2 regions of the Methylobacterium sp. 092160098-2 genome follow, and region 2 is predicted to be linked to the other one. Evidence: riboswitches for the same ligand, from Rfam matches in the RefSeq annotation. Region 2 holds a riboswitch; the other holds the start of a gene.

What was found. Region 2 has a riboswitch for thiamine pyrophosphate ahead of thiO (glycine oxidase ThiO). Riboswitches for the same ligand answer to the same signal wherever they lie in the genome.
Region 1: linked by a shared signal. The riboswitch ahead of thiC (phosphomethylpyrimidine synthase ThiC) and the one ahead of thiO (glycine oxidase ThiO) in region 2 are both predicted to bind thiamine pyrophosphate.

Annotation. Positions count from the first base shown of each region.
Region 1 covers NZ_JAQPZJ010000001.1:3,509,120-3,515,057, forward strand. The annotation lists gene PQI07_RS16520 (FlaG family protein) at 455-793, opposite strand; gene thiC (phosphomethylpyrimidine synthase ThiC) at 1,558-3,444, opposite strand; TPP riboswitch at 3,516-3,621, opposite strand; gene PQI07_RS16530 (alpha/beta hydrolase) at 3,741-4,571, shown strand; gene PQI07_RS16535 (HNH endonuclease family protein) at 4,585-4,953, shown strand; gene PQI07_RS16540 (acyltransferase family protein) at 5,067-5,938, shown strand, end outside.
Region 2 covers NZ_JAQPZJ010000005.1:2,452-8,389, reverse strand. The annotation lists gene PQI07_RS36225 (glycosyltransferase) at 73-1,194, opposite strand; gene PQI07_RS36220 (TIGR02281 family clan AA aspartic protease) at 1,611-2,120, opposite strand; TPP riboswitch at 2,354-2,482, shown strand; gene thiO (glycine oxidase ThiO) at 2,547-3,770, shown strand; gene thiS (sulfur carrier protein ThiS) at 3,767-3,979, shown strand; gene PQI07_RS36205 (thiazole synthase) at 3,982-4,785, shown strand; gene PQI07_RS36200 (thiamine phosphate synthase) at 4,782-5,426, shown strand; gene PQI07_RS36195 (proteasome-type protease) at 5,566-5,938, opposite strand, start outside.

The sequences.
Region 1 (5,938 bases), on a different contig from region 2:
CTAGCAGTTCGACGGTGATGGCGTCAAACGCATGGGAACCTCTCAGAGCGGCTCCGAGGCCCGAAAAATCTCACGCGAACTGTCCGCGGCACGTGAAAGGATCACGGTTCCGAGGGCGATCTTCCTTGTGCTGCCCGGCGAAGGCGCGATGGGTTCGGATACGCCTTGCGATCCGGTGGAGGCGCTGACCCAGATCTCCGACTTCGCGGCCCGGCATCCGACCACCTGCATGGCCGTGCGCGCGAATCAGCGCGATTTCTGGGTGCCCTGGACGGCCGAGAACTCGTCGTCATGGAGCCGGTCGATCGGAATCCCGGTCCCAAGCGCCGCCTGTCGAGAACAGCCTCCTCGTCGCGTGGCGGCTTGCTCTGGTGGCTCTCCTGGCCCCTTCGCGGTTCAGCCCGGGCCCCGCCCGCTGCGTCGGGCCGCTGGCTGCGCGTCTGACCGACGGTATTCAGGCGACGCGGGAGAGGCTGCCGGTCTGTGCCCCCTGCGTGCCGCGTGCGGAATCGTAGGCGCGATTGCGCAGAGCGGTTTCGCTGGGGAGTTGATCGATCACGTTGCCGGACGCGGGATCAACCACCTGGAAGACGATCGTGCTCGTGTCCGGGTCCTGAATGTAGCGCGCCTTACCGCCGTTTGCGCCGATGTCGAGCTTCACCGCGGGTTCGAGGGGCGCGGATGTGCTCTGGGGCACGGGGGCCTCCTGCGTCACGGCGGCGGCGGCCGTCGCGCCGAGGGCGTCGAGGCCCTGCGGCCCCGGCGTCGGGGGTGTCAGCGGACGGATCTCCATGGCCGGTCTCCTGCGATCCTGTGATCGAAGGATTGAGACGGGCGGCTGCCTAACCAGCGGTTAACAGCAGCAGGCGATCCACCGGATGGTGGCTCGCGGTCCGAGATGCGATGAACATCCCGTTAGCGTTGCGACACAAATCCGTGCGGCTTTCTCCCCGAGAGGCGGCTCGTCGGGCATCTGATCCATTCAGTCGCCACGGTACCGCGGGCCACCCCGTGTCGTCCGGAGTGCGGTTCAGGCAGGTATCTTCCGATGCTCGCCATCGCGAGGCGGGTGCTCGCCGTGCAGGCGACCGGAGACGATCGGGGAAGCGTGACCCGTTTGTCCGCAGGCCTCGCTACAAGATCGTTGCGCGGCTCAATGCCATCCTCGGGCGCGGACCGGTCGACGTCGGACGCGCCCGCATCATCCTGATCGCATGCACAGCCGCAGTGCTGCCTCCGGTGCCCATTTTCAGGATCGGGATACCCGCTTGCTCAGCAAGGCCGCGTCGGGCGCCTACGGGGCATCTGACAGGAAGCGCCTGCGACTGGAAGCGCTCCGCTCTGTCCAGGCGGATCAGAGAAAGATTTGCGCCCCGATCATCGAACTGGGCACCCCGCGCGCCGTCGGCATCGCCGCGGATCAGATGCGTGCGGCGATGCGCGGTACCAAGGGCGCCCGACCCGGAGCGGTCCTCGACATCGAGGCCCCGTGCGGTGGAACGCCGGGGCGGAACGGCGGCACGCCCGCATCCGGATCGGACCGGGCGTGCCTTGGCCTCACTCGGCGGCGTCGACGTAGAGCTTGCCGCCCTCGGCCAGGAACTCCTCCGACTTGGCCCGCATGCCGGCTTCGGCCTCGGCCTTGGACATCGCGGGCGACGCGCCCACGACTTCGCCGGCTTCCTCCATCGCCAGCACCTCGGCGCGCAGATCCTGGGTGATCTTCATCGAGCAGAATTTCGGCCCGCACATCGAGCAGAAATGCGCGACCTTGTGGGCGTCTTTCGGCAGGGTCTCGTCGTGGTAGCGGCGGGCCGTATCCGGATCGAGGCCCAGGTTGAACTGGTCCTCCCAGCGGAAGTCGAACCGGGCGCGGCTGAGCGCGTCGTCGCGCAGCTGCGCGGCCGGGTGGCCCTTGGCGAGGTCGGCGGCGTGGGCGGCGATCTTGTAGGTGATAACGCCGGTCTTCACGTCGTCCCGGTCGGGCAGGCCGAGATGCTCCTTCGGGGTGACGTAGCAGAGCATCGCGGTGCCGAACCAGCCGATCATCGCGGCGCCGATGCCCGAGGTGATATGGTCGTAGCCGGGGGCGATGTCGGTGGTCAGCGGGCCGAGGGTGTAGAACGGCGCCTCGCCGCACTCCTTCAGCTGCTTCTCCATGTTGACCTTGATCTTGTGCATCGGCACGTGGCCGGGGCCCTCGATCATCACCTGGCAGCCCTTGTCCCAGGCGACCTTGGTCAGCTCGCCCAGCGTCTCCAGCTCGCCGAACTGGGCGGCGTCGTTGGCGTCGGCGATCGAGCCCGGGCGCAGGCCGTCGCCCAGCGAGAACGACACGTCGTAGGCCCGCATGATGTCGCAGATCTCGTCGAACCGCTCGTAGAGGAACGATTCCCGGTGCCCGGCCAGGCACCAGCGCGCCATGATCGAGCCGCCGCGCGAGACGATGCCGGTGACGCGCCGGGCGGTCAGCGGCACGTGGGCGAGACGCACGCCCGCATGGATGGTGAAGTAGTCGATGCCCTGCTCGGCCTGCTCGATCAGCGTGTCCTTGAAGACCTCCCAGTCGAGCTTGAGCGGGTCGCCGCCGACCTTCTCCAGCGCCTGATAGATCGGCACCGTGCCGATCGGGACCGGGCTATTCCGGATGATCCACGAGCGGATGTTGTGGATGTTGCGGCCGGTGGACAGGTCCATGACCGTGTCGGCGCCCCAGCGGATCGACCAGACGAGCTTCTCGACCTCGTCGGCGGCCGAGGAGGTCACGGCCGAGTTGCCGATATTGGCGTTGATCTTGACCAAGAAGTTCCGGCCGATCGCCATCGGCTCCAGCTCGGTGTGGTTGATGTTGGCCGGGATGATCGCCCGGCCGCGGGCGATCTCGTCGCGCACGAATTCGGGGGTGATGAAGGGCGGGACCGAGGCCCCGAAGCTCTGGCCGTCGGCGAGTGCGGCCTCGGCGCCCGCGAGCATCTTCTCGCGGCAGACGTTCTCGCGATGGGCGACGTAGATCATCTCCTCGGTGATGATCCCCGCGCGGGCGAACTCGTACTGGGTCACCCTCTGGCCCGGGGCCGCCTTGCGGATGGTCCGCTCGGCGGGGCAGGGGGCCACGAGCTTGTCGCCCGCGAAGCCGTTATCCTCGGGCTTCACCGCCCGCGGGGCGACGGCCGCGTAGCCGCGAGCCGCGATCCAGGGCTCGCGCACGCCGGGGAGGCCGGCATTGAGGTCGATCCGCGCGTCGGTCTCGGTGTAGGGGCCCGACGGGTCGTAGACCCGCACCGGTTCCTCCTTCGGATCGGAGAGGACGATCTCGCGGTAGGGGACGCGGATGTCCGGCCGTCCGGCCGGGCTCGCATAGGCCTTGCGCGATCCGGTCACCGGACCCGTGGTCACGGTCTCCGGGCTGCCTTTCACATCCTTGGGGAGAACGGGTGCGTTCATCGTGGGCCTCTCCTCGTGCTGGAGCAGTCCGGTCCACGCGATGGCCGAGATGAGATGGGGCCGCGCGACATGCGACCGCAGGTTCCCGTCCCTCCGCCGGTATGAGCCGGATCAGGTTCAAGGGTCAGGGCAGCGTGCCCAATCTCAGCCCCCTGCGGGGCTCCCCTCGGAACGGTTCCAGACTCAGGCGCGCGGACGGCTTTGTCAATGCTGACCGGGCGCCCTAGAAAACACATCCCGAAAACCGTTCGATCGAACGCATCCGCTTCTCAACCCCACGGCCTCCCCCGCATCGCATGCGTCTCCTCGCCGGCCTCCTGCTCGCCGTGCTCCTGCTCTGCGGGTTGGCCTGCGCCGCGCTCGCCCTCGGACAGCGCCGCTTCCTCTATCCGGGCGCCTTCAGCGCGCCGACACCCTGGCCGGTGCCGCCCGGGGTCGCGACGATCACGGTCGCGACCTCGGATGGCGAGACCCTGCACGGACTGTGGCGGCCGCCGCGGCCGGGCTGCGGCGTCATCGTCAGTTTCCACGGCAATGGATCCCGCCCGGAACCGCACGCGGAGCGCTTCGCCGCGGAGCCGTGGCGGGCGCGCGGCTGGGGTCTGCTGACCGTGGCCTATCGCGGCTATCCCGGCTCGACCGGCAGCCCCAGCGAAGACGGCCTGATCCGCGACGGCCTGGCGGCCGTGAACGCCGCGCGGGCACAGGCGCCCGATGCGCCGATCCTGCTGCACGGCCATTCGCTGGGGGCGGCCGTCGCGGTCGCAGTCGCCGAACGGGTGCCGACGATCGGGCTTTACCTGGAGGCCCCGTTCGACTCGATGATCCACACCGTGCGGCTGCATGTCCCGCTAGTCCCCATCTGGCTCCTGCGCGACACATACCGCTCGGACACGCGCATCCGTGGCGGAACTGCGCCGGTTCTGATCGTGCAGGGACGTGACGACACGGTGGTGCCGCTCAAGTTGGCGCAAGGCCTCGCCGCAGCAGCCGGCCCGCGGGCGCGGATCGCCGTGATCCCGGGCGACCACACGTCCATCCTGGGGGGGCGGGACCGAGAGGCCGAGGCGATGTTCAGAGAGCGTGTCGGTCCGACCTGCCCGCAGCCGGCCGATCAGCAAGGATAGGAGCGGGGGGCGCGTGGTCGGACGGCGCTCGCAGCGCTGGAGCGCCGAGGATCCGGACGCACCGGGTGCGCAGGGCCGGCCCGAGCCGGTCTGCCCGCTCTGTGAGCGCCCGATTCCGCATCGCGCTCGCTCCAGCCTCCATCACCTCACCCCGAAGCTCAAGGGCGGAACCCATCGCGGTACCGTCCGCCTGCACCAGATCTGCCACTCGGCGATCCATGCACGCTACAGTGAGGCCGAGATCGCCAAGCGCCTGGCCGATCTCGAAGCCCTGCGGACCGATCCGGAGATAGCCCGCTTCCTCGCCTGGGTGCGCGGCCGGCCGGACGATTTTCACGCCGCGACGCGTATGACCCGCGCGCGGCGGTCGGCGCGGCGCTAGGTCTGACCGCCGGCGTTTACCGACCGTTCGTCACATCCGCAGGTTGCGGCGATCGCGTTCATCGCCGTCAACCCAAACCGGTCCAGGATCCCTCCGATCGCGAGGGTGGGACGATGGCCGGGGTCGGGGATACGGGTGATCGGCTCGCCTGGGTCGATATCGCCAAGGGGATCTGCATCCTCCTGGTGGTCATGATGCATTCCGTCACGGGCACCGGCGACGCCATGGGCGGGGAAGGTTTCCTCCATCCGGTCGTGGCCTTCGCGAAGCCGTTCCGGATTCCGGACTTCTTCCTTCTGTCCGGCCTGTTCATGGGGCGGGTGATCGACCGCGACTGGCGCCTGTTCTCCGACCGCCGGGTGGTCCATTTCGCCTATTTCTACCTGCTCTGGCTCGTGATCCAGTCGGCCGCCAGATACGGCAAGATCGTCGGCGATGACGGCCCCACGGCCTTCGCGGCGCATCTCGCCCATGCCCTGATCGAACCCTACTCGACGCTGTGGTTCATCTATCTGCTCGCGGTGTTCTCGGTCGTCACCAAGGCTCTGCGCCGCGTGCCCGACGCCGTGCTGCTCGCCGGTGCCGCCGTGCTGCAGATTGCCGACATCCGCAGCGAGTCGACCCTCATCGAGGAGTTCTGCGCCCGATATGTCTTCTTCGTCGCCGGCTATCTGTTCGCCGGCCGCATCTTCGCCCTCGCGGACGCGGCCCGGCACCGGGTCCGGCTCGCCCTGTGCGGCCTCGCCGCATGGGCGTTCGTGGAAGGTTGGCTCGCGCTGACTCCGTCGGGCCTTCCGAATCACCCGACCCTCGCCAGCCTGCCGCTGGTGAGCCTCGCCCTCGGCGCCGCCGGTGCGCTCGCGATCGTGGTGGCGGCGTCGCTCCTCGGCCGCGTCGGGGGCCCGATCGCCGAGGCGGTCCGAACCTGCGGGCAGCGCTCGATCGTGATCTATCTTGCCTTTTCGCTACCCATGGCGGCGACCCG
Region 2 (5,938 bases):
CTCGGCGTCAGGAAGCCGTCCCACCCGTCCGCCGTGAACCCGGGCTCGCAGCCGATCCGTGCGCCGCTCGGCTCACCACGTCGGCACGAACGGCAGAGTGTAGGGGTTGTGCCGGCAACCCCAGACCGGGTCGATCATCCTCGCCATCACCTCCCGGGCCAAGGCGCCGGCATGTATGGCCACCTCCTTCGGGACATGCCTCCGTTCGAGGATCTTCAGGCAGGCATGTCCGCACGCGCTGTACTGGCCGATATGGTACGCGTTGATGGCGAACTCTTCGAGTATGCCGTATTCGTAGACCCACGGATTCAGGGAAATCCCCTCGCTCGGAAGTTCGAGTGCCAGGCCCGCCTCCGCGTATCGATATCCGTCCGCGAACCGCTTCCTTAACCGGCAGAACCGACTGGCCCCGTGGCGCGCTTCCGCCCGCGCGGGGCGGACGGAGGTCGCGCGCTCGTAGAGCTGCAACACCCTGTCCTCCGGCTCATCGAGGCGCTCCGCGTTCACGGCGGCCATCAGCAGATTGTAATAGACCTCCTCGTCCCATCCGCCCAGCTCTGCTCTTTTCAGAAAGCATTCGAGAGCTTTCCTGTATTCTCCAGCAGCATTATACGTTGTCCCGAGGTACATCGTGTATCGGGCGATCATGTGGGGATCGGTCTCGACCGCCAACGCCTTCTTGAGAACGGCGATATCCCGCGCGTCCGCCGCGGTGTCTCGGTGACGGGCGCCGTCATCACCCCGGCGCATCGCGAGGGGAAGGACCGGTGTCTCGGAGACGCCGGGGCAGCTGAGAAATTCGTGCAGGACGCCCCGGTAGCGCCAGTTTTCCCGGCATCTGACCAACTGGGTGCGCCAGTATCGCGTCTGCTCGTCGATGATCTCGAACCGATAGCCGGGCGCATGCAACTTCGGCATCGTGAAGTCGGCCGGGATGACCAACTCATCATCCGCATCGATGATCAGAGCGTACTGCGCGTGACGCCGCGCGAGTTTCAGGGCCTCGTTCCGATTGAAGGCAAAATCGACCCAGGGGCGCTCGACCAGGGCCCCCGGTATGTCCGCGAGCGCGGCACGGACAATATCCTGTGTTCCATCCGTCGATCCAGTGTCAACGATGATCCAATGATCGATGATCGGACGAACAGAGTCGATGCACCGACGGATCACGTGGGCTTCGTTCTTCACGATCATCGATAAGCAGATCGTGGATTCGCGATTCTTCATCCTGAAGCCGCCCCGTCATGCACTCACGCCTTGAACGCGCAGTCATCACGGCTCCTAGCACCACATCAGCGCATTGACAAAACGACCGATTGCTCCATGATCAATCTGATTGATCGGCGTATTTGCAGCTTTATCGGGGTCAAACTCAGAAATATTTAAACACAATGACCTAAGATCTATAAATCAACCGGGAAGAATTGAATTATTCAACCGGTCGGGGACGATCCATCATCGGGCCGCCCGTGGCCTGCGCACCGAATATTTTCCGCGCAGGATCGGCCGCGTGATCGACCTGGTCCCGCAGCCGATCCCGGGGAGACGGGCCGCGCCGGCCGCCGTTGGCGCACCGCGACCCCAGAGATCGGCATGGGCGTTCGGGCGTTTCAGCCCCTGAGGGTCATCGTGCTGCCGGAGACGCCGAACTCGCGCAGGCGCCTGAGGAATGACATGCCCAGCAGGCTGGTGGACAGGAGCCCGCGCGGGATCACGACCGCATCGACGTCACGCACCGTGATCGATCCGATCTGCACGATCGCGATCCGGATCGGCGCCACGCGAACCGTCCCGTTCGCGGTGTTCCAGACGCGCGTGAAGTCGGACGCAGCGACCTGGATCCCGATCCGCGCGGCGTCCTCCTCGGAGAACGCGCAGGCGCTCGCCCCGGTATCCACCATCATCGGCAGTGAACGGCCGTCCAGCAGAGCGTTGACGAAGAAATGGCCGTTGCGGCCAGCCTGGAGGGCCACACCGGCAGCGGCACGGCCTGCGAGATCCGGCTCCGGCAGCGGTGCGACGGCGAGCGCGACCGGCGCCGCCCGCATGCCATCGCGCACCTTCAGGATGGCCGTGACGCCGAGAAAGCCGAGCATGCAGATCAACAGGATTGTGCGCACGCAAATTCGCCCGTGACGTGGAGTGCCGGCGCCCGGAGAAGGTCCGGGATCCCGGCGATCAGATCCCAGACGCGTGAAGGGATGGTGCGCGCCGCCTATCGCGACCGCTGTCCGCGCGCCGATTCCGGTCCGCTTGGTGTCTGGACTGTCACCGCGACCCGCGGATTGTCACGGGAATGATGCAGGGGCGGCGGCGCGGGGTTGACCGACACAAGCCGTGACGCCACATCTGCGTCTGTTCCAGGGAGATCCCCGGCAAGGGGCTGAGAAACCGCTGGCACGTCCCTTAGGACCTGCGGCGCGGAAATCCTTCGAACCTGATCCGGCTCATACCGGCGTAGGGATTGGACCGCGGCCGCCCGTAAGGCAGGCCACAGCTTCTGGCAGAAGCGCACGGCCCGCTCCCCGCGACGGCAATCCGCGGAGATGCCTGTGCCCTTCGACCGACCTGCCTCACCGATCGGCCGCCGCCGCAATCCCGAGGGCGGCGTCGCGCCCGCCGTCCTGCCGGCGCGGACCGACGTCGCTGTCATCGGCGGCGGGCTGATCGGTCTGTCGATCGCGTGGCGGCTCGCGCGGGCCGGCCGCACGGTGACCGTGCTGGAGCGGGAGACGATCGGCGCCGGGGCGAGCCTCGCGGCCACCGGCATGCTGGCTCCGGCCGCCGAGCACGAGCCCGGCTCGGACCCGCTTCTGCCGCTCGCCCTGGACTCGCTCCGGCTCTGGCCCGGCTTCCGCGACACCCTTGAGGCCGAGTCCGGCCGAACCATCGACTATCGGGCCGACGGCACCCTGGTGCTGGCGGTCGGCCGCGACGAGGTCGAACGCCTGCGCTTCCGCTACGACCTGCAGCGCCGCTCGGGACTCGACGCCACTTGGCTGCCGGGCAGCGAGGTGCGGCGCCTGGAGCCCGGCCTGCGCCCCTCCGTCACCGCCGGGATCCACTGCCCGCTGGACCATCAGGTCGATCCCCGTCTGGTCATGGAGGCCCTCACCGAGGCTTGTCGCCGGGCCGGCGTGATCCTGGCGGAGCGGACCGCCGTCACTACCCTCGACTGGTCGGGCGGCCGCGTGACCGGGATCCGCGCCGGCGACCGCGTCGTCGCCGCGGAGACCGTCATCCTGGCTTCCGGCGCCTGGAGCGGGGAGGGCGGTCTGCTCCTCGACGCGCTCGCCCTTCCGGTCCGTCCGCTGAAAGGCCAGTCCCTGGCGCTGCGCACCACCGCCCGCACCGGCACCCTCGCGCGGATGGTCTGGACCGAGCAGGTCCACATGGCGCCGAAGAGCGACGGCCAGCTCATCGTCGGCGCGACCGTGGAGGATTGCGGCTTCCGGCCTGGCGTTACCGCGGGCGGGCTCTACGCGCTGCTGGAGGGTGCCCGCCGGGTGCTGCCCGGTATCGAGGAGATGGAAGTCGAGGCCGTCTGGAGCGGCTACCGCCCGACCTCGGACGACGACGCGCCGATCCTCGACACCATCGCACCGGGCCTCGTCGCCGCCACGGGGCATCACCGCAACGGCTACCTGCTCGCCCCGGTCACCGCCGAGGCGATCGCCGCGCTGGTGTTGCACGGCGCGCTACCCGAGGTCGCCCGTCCCTTCACCCGCCTGCGCTTCGGCCAGCCGGACGCGCTGAGGGCCTCGGCATGAAGCTCGTCGTCAACGGTGAGCCGCGCGACTGCGCGGCCGAGACGGTGGACGCGCTGTTCCGCCTCGAAGCCACGGAGAGCGGCATCGAGAGCCCGCAGGGCGTCGCCATCGCGCTGAACGGCCGGGTGCTGCGCCGCCGCGACTGGGGGGAAACCCGGATCGCGGAGGGCGACCGCGTCGAGATCGTTCGCGCCATGCAGGGAGGTTGAGCATGGATCAGACCCATACGCCGCTGCGTCCCGAAGGTGGGGATGACAGCCTGACCATCGCCGGCGTGAGCCTGTCGTCGCGACTGTTCATCGGCACCGCCGGCTATCCGACGCAGGCGATCATGCGCGACGCCGTCCAGGCGAGCGGCGCCGACGTGGTCACCGCCTCGATCCGCAGGGTCTCGCTGCAGGGCCACGGCTCGGACACGGTCAAGATCCTGAAGGGCAAGCGCTTCCTGCCGAATACCGCCGGCTGCGAGACGGCCCGCGACGCGATCATGACCGCCGAACTCGCCCGTGAGGCGCTCGACACCAACTGGATCAAGGTCGAGGTGATCGGTGACCGGGAGACGCTCTACCCGGACGTGATGGAGCTGATCGAGGCCTGCCGCCATCTCGTCGATGACGGCTTCGTGGTGCTGCCCTACTGCAACGACGACCCGATCGTATGCCAGCGCCTGGAGGATATCGGCTGCGCCGCCGTGATGCCCATGGGCTCGCTGATCGGGTCCGGGATGGGCATCGCCAACCCGGCCAATCTCGAACTGATCTGCCGCCGGGCGAAGGTGCCGGTCGTGGTCGATGCCGGGATCGGCACCGCCTCGGATGCGGTGATCGCCATGGAACTCGGCGCCGCCGCCTGCCTGATCAACACCGCGGTGGCCAAGGCCGACGATCCCGTGCGCATGGCCCGCGCCATGGGCCGGGCGGTGGAGGCCGGACGCGACGCGTATTGCGCCGGGCGCATTCCCCGCCGCGGCCGGGCCGAGCCATCGAGCCCGCAGCTCGGCCTCGTCGGCTCGTGAGGGCACTGCCGTCGCCGCTGCTCGCGGTGACGGACCGGCACGGGCATCCACGGCCGCTCGCCGAGACGGTGCAGGCGATCCTCGATGGCGGCGGGCGCTGGATCTGGTTCCGGGATCGCGATCTGGAGATGGACGCCCGTCGGCGCCTCGGCGAGGCCGTGGCAGAGCGCGTGCGGGCCGCGAAAGGCGTCCTGACGGTCGGCGGTGACGTCGCGTTGGCGCGCGCCCTCGGGGCAGACGGCGTCCATCTCGGCGGCGGCTCGGGACCGGAGGCCATCGCGGCGGCACGGGCGGCGCTGGGAGAGCGGGCGCTGATCGGCGTGTCGGCCCATGCGGCGCACGAGGTCGCCCAGGCGGCGTCGGCCGGTGCCGATTACGCCACCCTCAGCCCGATCTATGCGACCGCCAGCAAGCCTGGCTACGGCCCGGCGCTCGGCCTCGCGGGGCTCGCGGCGGCCTGCGATCGCGAGCTTCCGATCGTGGCGCTCGGCGGTCTCGACGCGGACCGAATCGGCGGATGCCGGGCCGCCGGGGCGGCGGCGGTCGCTGTCATGGGTGGGCTGATGCGAGCGCGCGAGCCGGCCGAGGCCGCGCAGGCCGTCCTGAAAGCCTGGAGCTCGGCCGATCGCGCCCCCGTCTGAGGGGCGCCAGCCGGTCGGCGCACGGGCCTCGCGACCGGCACGGACCCGGGGCCCTTTGCTCCGCTCGGGACGACGGGCGGGGCGATATCAGCCGCAAGTCCGCGCGGACACGGCGCCGGATCGGATCTTCGCGCAAGCCCTATTTGTCCGTCGGCCCGTAAGGCGGCCGCGGGATGGCCCGATGCGCGGCCCGGAGCGCCGCCGACCAGCGCTCGCGCAGGTCGTGGAAGTAGCCCTCACCAGCCTCGATCCGGTGATTCACTTCCAGCGTCAGCGCGTTCCGGCGAACCAGGGCGATGTCGATCGGCAGCCCCACGCCGAGATTCGACCGCATGGTCGAATCCATCGAGACGAGGCTGACCTTGAGGGCGTCGTACAGCTCGGTCGTGTATCTCACCGCCCGGTCGAGGATCGGCTTGCCGTACTTGTGCTCGCCGATCTGAAGGAAGGGCGCATCGGTGCTGCACTCGATGAAATTGCCGGCCGAATAGATCAGGTACAGGCGCATCTCG